3 regions of the Eubacterium limosum genome follow, and region 3 is predicted to be linked to each of the others. Evidence: riboswitches for the same ligand, from Rfam matches in the RefSeq annotation. Region 3 holds a riboswitch; each other region holds the start of a gene.

Evidence for each region. Region 3 has a riboswitch for cyclic di-GMP ahead of B2M23_RS05840 (pilin). Riboswitches for the same ligand answer to the same signal wherever they lie in the genome.
Region 1: linked by a shared signal. The riboswitch ahead of B2M23_RS03015 (helix-turn-helix domain-containing protein) and the one ahead of B2M23_RS05840 (pilin) in region 3 are both predicted to bind cyclic di-GMP.
Region 2: linked by a shared signal. The riboswitch ahead of B2M23_RS20135 (fibronectin type III domain-containing protein) and the one ahead of B2M23_RS05840 (pilin) in region 3 are both predicted to bind cyclic di-GMP.

The regions. Positions count from the first base shown of each region.
Region 1 covers NZ_CP019962.1:656,663-659,940, forward strand. Annotated here, with positions in the region: gene B2M23_RS03000 (aminotransferase class I/II-fold pyridoxal phosphate-dependent enzyme) at 1-387, opposite strand, end outside; gene trxA (thioredoxin) at 485-808, shown strand; gene B2M23_RS03010 (helix-turn-helix domain-containing protein) at 1,025-1,360, shown strand; cyclic di-GMP riboswitch class I at 1,452-1,539, shown strand; gene B2M23_RS03015 (helix-turn-helix domain-containing protein) at 1,629-1,961, shown strand; gene B2M23_RS03020 (LTA synthase family protein) at 2,002-3,278, opposite strand, start outside.
Region 2 covers NZ_CP019962.1:4,283,474-4,286,751, reverse strand. Annotated here, with positions in the region: gene pstB (phosphate ABC transporter ATP-binding protein PstB) at 1-165, shown strand, start outside; gene phoU (phosphate signaling complex protein PhoU) at 180-857, shown strand; cyclic di-GMP riboswitch class I at 1,007-1,094, shown strand; gene B2M23_RS20135 (fibronectin type III domain-containing protein) at 1,225-3,278, shown strand, end outside.
Region 3 covers NZ_CP019962.1:1,266,538-1,269,815, forward strand. Annotated here, with positions in the region: gene B2M23_RS05835 (O-antigen ligase family protein) at 1-1,243, shown strand, start outside; cyclic di-GMP riboswitch class I at 1,509-1,602, shown strand; gene B2M23_RS05840 (pilin) at 1,783-2,283, shown strand; gene B2M23_RS05845 (pilus assembly FimT family protein) at 2,679-3,209, shown strand; gene B2M23_RS05850 (type IV pilin protein) at 3,273-3,278, shown strand, end outside.

The DNA of each region.
Region 1 (3,278 bases), 610 kb from region 3:
AGTATCGTATTCCGGTTCAAAATAAATGCCCTTTACCCTGCCCAATGCCAACCCCGCATAAACAGAACGGTGGCAGTTCAGCGGCACCAGAAGGCTGTCGCCTTCCCTGCAAACGCCCATAACAGCACTCTGTATGCCGGCTGTGCTGCCACCCACCAGAATACAGGCCTCCTCTGATCCATAAGCTTCTGCCAGCTTTTCCTGAACCCTTAAAAGAATATCGGAGGGATCGTGCAGATTATCCGCCCCAGGCACTTCTGTTGTATCCAGGGTTGCCCAGTTCTCATTATCAAAGCAAATTTTTCCCTTGTGCCCCGGCATATGGAACCGCAAAGCCCCTCTGTCACTCAGTTCTTGTAATCTTGTATATAAAAGTCGTTTTTTCATGGATTTATTTTATCATAAAATCTGGATTTTTCCCCTTTATTTTTAGATAGATTATTGATATGATAATCACTGTAAAAAAATTCAAGGAGTGAAAAAGATGGCAAATATCATCTCTGTCGATATGACTAACTTTGAAGCGGAAGTGCTAAACTATACGGAAGGCCCTGTTATGGTCGATTTTTGGGCTGAATGGTGTGGTCCCTGCAAGGCTCTTCTTCCGATCATCGAAGAAATCGCCGGCGAAGTCCCTGCAACCGCTAAGATCTGTAAGCTGAACGTGGATGAAAACACCGATCTGGCCAGACAGTTTCATGTCATGAGCATCCCGACTTGTGTATTCTTAAAGGACGGCAGTGAAGTCGAACGTTTCGTAGGAAGCCGCGACAAGCAGGAATACATTGATACCCTAAAAAATTTATAAGTTTTTTCAGACTGTGCTCCGGGCATGGTCTTTTTTTATCGAACTACTTTTTATTATATTTTCTCTTACAATACAAGACGTTTCTCTTTTTATTCCATTTTTATAACTATTATTTCGAAAATCCTTGAACCTTTTTTGAAAATATGTTACTATGAAAATTGTTTATAGCTTCCTTATTTTCAATCCTATCTGTCAAACACTCGGGAGGAACTCCAGATGAACAGTAAATACCTCGGGCAGCGGCTTCGCCAGTTTCGAAAAGACGCCCATCTTACACAAAACCAGCTGGCTAAAAAGGCCGGTATCACCCCCACTTATCTCAGTATCATTGAAAGGGGCGCGCAACTGCCCCGGCTGGAAACCTTTATCAATCTTGCCAATGTCTTGTCCGTTTCCGCCGACGACCTTCTGATGGAGGATCAAACGGAGTCTTGGAAAGATTTGTATCCCTCTTTCTGTATTCCGTCTGACAATCTAACGGACGAACAGCTTGCATTAGTTCAGGATATGGTCAAGCTAATGTGCGACCATTTCAAAACAACAAATGACTAAATTATTTGTTTAAATTCTTGAACAAAACTATAATTGAATATTGACTTCATTCGCATTGTGAGTTATAGTAAATAATATACATCCGAATCATTTTGAAATAGGGCAAAACTATTGAAAGGTAGTGACGCAAAGCCAAGGGTCTAATTCATCTCCAGATGAAACGACAGCCGGTTGCTCGGGTATTAAACTTACTGAATGCAATCTCCCTGCCTTGGTTTATGCCGGGGTCTTTTTATTGCCCCAATCTCACGCAGAGGAGTTAATCACAATGGATAATAAAGTTATTGGCAGGCATATTCGTGAAGCCCGTCTTGATAAAAAACTGACGCAATACCAGCTCGCGGAACGTGTTCATATTACACCGAATTATCTGAGCATGCTGGAACGCGGCACCCATCTGCCCAAACTTGAAACGCTCATCACCATTTCCGAAGCACTGGAGGTTCCTGTCAGCGCACTTCTTACCGATTTCCCCGTCGAGTCCTTTACCAGCCGGATTCACTTTCTGTCCACTGCAATGGAAGGGCTTGATGACGAGCAGTCCAAAATCGTGTGCGATGTCATCAAGGTGATGACTGACGGCTTTAAATTGAAAAAATAAATAAAAATCCCCGGATCAAATGATCCGGGGATTTTTTTAGTTAAAAGTCTGAAGCCGGGTAAAACAAATCGTTTCGCCGCCTCGCCGTATCCAGCATGTTATTGTAGAGTATCTGCTGGTATTCCAGGACCTCACGGTCATGGATAGTTGGATCGCCCCTTCTGAAGTACTGCCCCTCATTGTCAATGACCCCTACTTTATTGATGACCGGCAGGGTTTCGGACAGCTTCATTAAATAATTGTTGTAGGGTGTGCCCTGGATACCCGCCTGCGCAAGCAGCAGGCTGGAAAGGTAGTTTACACTCAGCTTATCCACCTGAGCTTCTGGGATGTCATAGTTTGCCCAGATGACAAAGGGCGTAACGTAACGCCTCTGCAGTTCCTCCAGGCTCCACTGGTCCAGGGGCTTCTGCATGAGTTCTTCATAAAAAGCCTGCTCAATATACGCCTGATGATCGCCAAACATGACCACCAGTGTGGGCTCATCCTGACCGCTGAAATAGTCGATCAGATTTTTGAACGCCGCGTCGGAGCTGCGCATCAGCGATAAGTACTGCTCGGTTTCAGGATAGCTTCCCTCCATCCCCTCCAGAAGCACGGGCTCCAGATCATCGGCATTCAGCTGGTAGCCAGCATGGTTCTGGATGGTCACATCAAAGACAAAAAGAGGATTGTCGCCTTTGTTTTCATAAAGCTCGATGACCTTGTCATAAGTGGCCGCATCGCTGACCCATTTTTCTCTGAGCGTCTGAGATTCCAAAAATTCTTCTTCTGAGAAAAACTGCTGAAAGCCAAAATTCGGATAAACCTTGTCACGGTTCCAGGCGTTCCGCTCTCCAGGATGGATGGCGTAGCTGCTGTAGCCTTCATAGTTCAGTGTTGACGTGAGTCCGGGGGCCGGACCCTTGATATAAAGCTGATAGGGCCTCGCATTTTCTGGCAGATAAGCCGTGGTGTTCCCTGTCAGAAAAGCGTATTCGGAGTCACAGGTGCCTCCGCCGAAAACTGACACATAGAGATTCCCTTTAATGGTATTTTCCTGCAGGCTGTCAATGAAGGGCATGTAGTCAATATTGGTTGAAAAATCCCCCACGGCCCGCAGGTCACTGAAGGACTCATTCATAATGGCAATAATATTAGGCTTATGACTGTTTTTCATCCCGGGACCAACAGCGGCTTTTTCCGTTGTTCCGCCCCGGCCGACAGCCCCTGTAGTCATGGGCTGCTGCACGTTTTTGATACTCTCGCCCAGAAAGGCCAGATCATATCCTTCCGGCTCCCTGACATGTGAGAGCTTAGCATTGACCGTAAAGGTAT
Region 2 (3,278 bases), 1.4 Mb from region 3:
ACCATTATTATCGTAACACACTCCATGCAGCAGGCGGCCAGAATCTCAGACAGGACTGCGTTTTTCCTTATGGGAGAAATCATCGAGTATAATGAAACCAACACCATTTTTATGAATCCGGAAGATAAACGTACTGAAGATTACATTACCGGACGATTTGGTTGATAAAGGAGCGAATAATGAGAGAAGTTTATAATGAAGAATTAAAAACCATTAAGAATGAAATTCTGCTGATGTCTTCTCAGGCAGAACGGATGCTGTCCGATTCAATTACAGCGCTGGAAGAACAGAATGTAAAACTGGCCAGAAGTGTTATCAGCCGTGATGATATCGTGGATTTAAAGGAAATTCAGCTTCAACAGATTGTCAGTGAGGTTATTGCAAGACAGCAGCCGGTCGCAGGGGATTTGAGAAGGCTTTCTTCAACCTATAAGATTATTACAAATCTTGAGAGAATCGCGGATTTAGCGGTTAATATCTGCCAAAAAGTGATCTGTCTGCGCAAAGAGGAATACTATAAAAAACTTGATAATATTCCGCAGATGGCAAAGATGGTGGAAGACCAGCTGAAAATGTGTATAGAGGCTTATATTGATGAGGATATCAGCAAAATGGACGATGTGATCCGGTATGAGGATGAAATTGACCGTTTGAACAATACCCTGCACAGTGACTGTATTGCAGAAATCAACAAAAATCCGGAGATGGCTCTTCAGGCCATGAGTTTTTCCTTTATTGGGAGTCATCTGGAGAGAATCGGCGATCATGCCACCAATATTTTTGAAACAGTATATTTTATTGTGACCGGAAATTATATGGATTTTAATGATTTAAACACAATTCCTGAAGACGAGTAAGTTCTAGCTTTTATTTTTGACCAGAGTAGCTTTTTACTCTGGTCTTTTTCTTTTTAATGCAAAATAATCAATGATTCTTGACGCGGAGAATCGTGCCTGTTATAATGAGACATAGTCTATAGTGATTTTAATTTAATAACGTTTTTAAAACGTAAAAAGGGCAAATCTGTTGAAAGGCAGAGACGCAAAACTAAAGGGCCTGAAGCCGGTAAACGGTAATGGCAGCCAGCTGCTACGGAAATCCATCATCATCGGTGGACACCGCACGGCTGCGCCCTTTCGCAGCCGTTTTTTGTTCATACGAGCGTAATGAGATAAGCGGTAAAAGACTGGGAGTACTTATATAAGAGAAGGAAAGGAAAAGAACATGAAAAAATGGTTAGCTTGTTTTATGTCAGTTGTTATGCTGTTTGCGAGCTTTCCGGTATCTATTCTGGCGGAAGAATCAGGACAGGAGCCTGCTGCCCAAATGACAGAGAATGATACCGTGACAGAAAATCAGGAAGAGGGTGAGACAGCGGAAAGTGCGGAGAAGCCATCTTCTGAGGCGGTTGAGTCTCCTGAGCCTCAGCCGGAAAATAAAGAGGCAGGTGTCATCTATGCAGGAGCGTCTGCTGACCTGGTGGGAAATATCGAGGTGGAAATCCACTTTAACCAGCCGAAGACAAAGCTGTCAGAAACAGCAGTCCTGACTCTGGCAGCCAGCGACGGTACGTCCAAGGAAATTCCTTTAAAGGATGTCATCAGTGAAAAAGCCACAACGGATTTTGGCAGCAGGAGCATCCAGTATAAGACACTGCTTTTTGACAGAGATTCCAATGGAGTGGACAGCAGCAACGTTCTTTGCAATGAGCAGGAGCCCGATGCGAAGATTTATTTTGCCAATGTCAATTTTTACAGCCTGCCAATTGGCGACTACACCGTCACAGTCTCTGACAAGGGGATGGTACCAGCCCAGGCGCAGGTAAGCCTCCAGGGCAGCTCCAAGCGTGTCGAATTTATGGGCGGTTCAATTTTAACAGGCGATGTCGACCAAAACGGCAGCATTGACGATGCCGATTACGATGCGGTCATGAAAAGCCTTGGTTCTTCTGAAGCAGACTGTGACCTGAATGGAGATGGAACCGTGGATATTGTCGATCTGGTCTATTTACAGGAAAATATGGGTGTGTCCCATGACTCAGGAAAAGTACAGATCAGTGACACCTCCCCGATTGTAGATCCCGGCAACGTGACTTTCGAAAAAGATAAAACGGATCCTGTGACGATAAAAAGCGGCGATATTGCCCAGCTTTTCAGCACAGCCTCCGATCAGGCAGGCATGGTTCAGTTTGCCAGGGAGGATGGAAGCAGCATTTCAGAGGATACGCCTCTGTTAATTCCGCTTGTAATGAAGGAGCCAGTCGTAGCGACAGAGCTTCGCATTGCCCCAAGTGAACTGGGGCTTGAAAATGCGCCAAAGAGGGGAACCATTGAGGTGACCGATGAATTTGAAGAGATACATAGCTATAAGTTTGACCTTCAGGACAAGGCGGATTATCTCTTTTTAACCGATGAAGCCTCCCCGTCAACCATTGTTGTTGACCTGAAAGGGCAGGTCGCGATTAAAAAGGTTACGATCATTGTAAAAGAAACCAATAAGGCGAGCAGTAATTTGGCGGAAATTTCAAAGGTTGAATTCTTGAATAATACCAAGGATAAGATTGTCGAGCAGGTGACGAGCATCCCGACAAACGTTCAGGTAGCCTCTGGCAATGAAAGCCTGAGTGTCAGCTGGGAAGCACAGAGTAATGTAACAGGCTATGAGGTCAAAATGAGTTATACGGACCCCAAAAGCGGTAAGGCAGAGACTGTACTGACGCCTGTGGATGGAACTTCCCTGACGATCAGTGATCTGACCAACTTTGTGGAGTATAAAATTTCGGTTCAGTCTGTTAACCGATCAGAGGGCGGAAACTGGGAAAGCGGCTTTAGCGCGCCCGTAATAGGAATACCGCTGCCAACCTCAGTGCCTGAGCAGCCAGAGGGGATCACGCTAAAAGGCGGATACCGCCAGATTACAGTTAACTGGGAAAAACAAAAAAATTCTACCGGATATAATGTCTACTACCGTGAAAAGGGAAACGGTGAATACACCAAGGTTGGGGGTTTAGAAAACACCAGCTATGTGATTGAAAACCTTAAGGATCAGGCTGAATATGAGGTTTATCTGACCGGCTATAACGCCATTGGCGAAGGGGCAAAATCATCTGTATATACCTGCGCCACAGAATCCATCGAGCCGCCGGTTACCTCAAATTATAAGCTGATCAACCGTGCCGGTGAGATTAACCAGCCCACTGCCCATATTAAGGACGTCACTTATCCCTATTTAAAGGAAAGTGATTATGAACAGGCCTATGATAAATTTGATATTGTGGA
Region 3 (3,278 bases):
GCTGGCCATCATTGCCGGAGCAGTGCCGCTGATCATTGTGCCGCCCTTTGGGGATACCCTGTATATGCCCAAGCTGATGACTATCGAGGTGCTGGTGTTTGGGCTGCTGCTCTTGTATGTGCGACCCATTACCGAGTATTTTACCGGGAAGCCGAAAATTCCTTTGCCCGTGAAGCTGGTGCTTTTGTACCTTTTGTGTATTACCGTTACCCTGCCCTTTTCGACAGATGTGATGCTGTCGCTCAAGGGGCGGTCCTTCCGGCTGGAGAGCTACTCCGCCATTTTGTTTTATGGTCTTTTAATGATGTTGGGCGCTTTTTTCTATACCTTTAAGCCCTGGCATGTACGCCTTTACGCAGCGGGGGTATCCTGCGTGGCGGTTTATGGCATCTTTCAGAAATTTGGTTTGGACTTTCAGCCACAGGACCCTCTGATGTACGGCGGGCCAGGCGCCTCCTACGCCACCATTGGCAACCCGAATTTTCTGGGCTCTTTTCTGACACTGGCGCTGCCAATTCTTGTCTATGCTTTTATCAGAGGATCGAAGGCTTATCTGCTGCCCTGCGGACTAGTATATTTCTGCCTGTTGTGCACCAATACAAGGGGGGCGTGGATCGGCAGCTTTCTGGGGTTTGCCCTGTTGGGGGTGTTTTTGCTGAGAGAGCAGGAGAATCGGCGCCGTTTCGCAGTGGTGAGCGGTGTGTTTGCCTTTTTAACCCTTGTTTTTCTGTTGGTGAACAGCGGCTTTGGCGCGCGATTTTTCAGCGTTTTTGCAGATCTGTCCAGAATGCTCAAAGGCGATGACTGGGAAAAGGGCGGCTCCTACCGGCTTTTTATCTGGTCAAAAACTCTGGAACTCATCCGAATGCGCCCGCTGACCGGTTTTGGCATTGAAACCCTGGGGCAGGTCATGGGCCAGTATTTTGAAAACGATATTGTACAGGTAACGGGTCACCATCTGGTCATCGACCGGGCCCACAACGAATACCTGCACATTGCTGTGAGCAGCGGCGTCCCCGCGGTTCTCAGCTACCTGGCCTTTGAAAGCGCGACATTGTATCAGGGCTTCAAAAACTGGCGTTATTCGCCCCTGCTTGTGCCCCTTGTCTGCAGCATCGCCGCCTACATGGCCGCCGCCTGCTTTAATATTTCCGTGGTAAGCGTGGCTCCGGTCTTCTGGATATTCTGTGGAATCGCAGTGCGTTTGAGTGGTGAAATTCAATCAAATTTGAATATGATTTAAGGAAATAAAAATTGAAAATAATTTGAAAAAGATTTAGTATTTTACCCAAATAGTGCTGTTTTTACCATCGCTTTAATGCTGGTGGTAAATGAAATGGCATTTATAATAACTTATAGCTATAAGAGAAGCGAAAAAAGCAAATTTGTATGGTTTTGAAAGTGTGCATACATGTATTAATGATGAATAACAGGATACTTTTAGAATATTTAAAAGTAACTGGTTTTTATAGTTCTTGACAAATGCCAGAATCAGTTGTAGAATAGAATTGTTCAAAAGGCAAAGCGGTGCGAAAGCCCGTGGCGCAAAACTACAGGGTCTACGTCGGGAGCTCCAGCCTGATATGACAGCCAGATGCCAAAAACGGTAGATGGCCGAAAACCCCTGTATGGTTTCCGGCTATTTTTATTTTTTGAGTAGCCTTTAACAAAAAGGTACGCTGGGGCAGTCAATCACTCTGTTTATAATCGTCATGGCGCGGACGGTTAAAATAAAGGTTTATATTTAAAGGTAAACAAGAGAACATAAAAGGAGAGATGTAAATGATTCAGATGATTAATAAGCTGAAGAAAAACCAGAAGGGTTTTACTTTGGTAGAATTGATTGTAGTATTGGTTATTTTGGCGATTTTAGCAGCGTTCACGATTCCGGCGATGTTGGGGTTTGTGAATGATGCGAAGAAGAAAGCTTCTTTGGCTGAAGGACGTGAGGTTTATGTGGCGTCTCAATCCGCTGCATCAGAGATCACAGCCAAATCATCTACAGGAAAAGTAGCAACAGAAGATGCAGGAGCTGTGGAAACTAAAGCAGAAGAGTTGATCAATAATGATATTCCTGAAAATGGAAATATAACGGTTACTGTAAGTGATAGCAAACCTGAGGGTTTTGATGCGAAGATTGATAATGGCAACACTTCCAAAGTATGGGTAACAACAGCTGGACAAGTTTCTGGAGTGCGTTACACGGATGCAGCTGCCAAGTACTTAGTTAAAATTGATAAAACTACTTCTGGTAACAGTGCTGATGTTGTAGATAATAAGTAATAAATTAAAGATGTAGAGTTATAAAGCATAATGCATAGGCCGAGTCTGCAGCGCCGCAGCCGGCCTTTTTCCCCATTTTTCCAGGCGCTTTTTTTATTGCCCAAAGAAAAAACAAAACTATAGTTGACAGTTGATAGTGGATAGTGGATAGTTTTGGAACATTTGCCGCGCAAATTTGATTTAGATCAAAATCGCTGTGTGATTTGGTACATGAATGATTCACTGTCTATTATCAACTATCAACTCATTTAAAATTGGTTTAAATGCTTTTCTGCCTTAAAAACAGGATTTTATTGCTTTTTAGCAGAGAGGCCATTGTGTTTTCGGGATTTCGGGACAGGCTTTCTCTGCAGAAAGCCTGTCCGGGATCCGTTTTGAGGATAGAGGAAAACAAAATGATTAATCTTAAACAGCGTCTGAAAGCCAGCGCAAGGTCTGAACAGGGCTTTACGCTGGTTGAACTGATCGTGGTGCTCGTAATTTTGGCCATCTTAGCAGCCTTTACCATTCCCGCTATGCTGGGGTTTGTGGAGAATGCTAAAGAAAAAGCGGCCCTTGCTGAAGCAAGGGAGGTATATGTTGCTACACAAGCTGGAATAACAGAATTTTTTAAAAATCATGCTAAAGTAGAAGATGGTAATTTCATTGAAATTACTGAAAATATAATGAAGTTTTTGGATAGTGATTTAAAAAACAAAGAAGAATTTGAATGGGGAACCTCCTTTTTTTCAATGCCTAATCAGCAGAATATGATGGATGATATAATTATAGGTAAGAAGATAAGATTATATGTTTTTATGGGGGAAAAAGGAACAGAGGAGGAAACAAAGGTGGTAAAGATACAATATAAAGATTACACTGGAAATTATATTACGACGATTACCCCCGGCGGCTCCGCCGAAGTCACAAAAATAGAAAAAGCTTAAAATTTGTATCCCAAAAACCCGAAAAGTTAATCAATTCTCCATTGAAAAAAAAGAGGTGCCTCTATGACC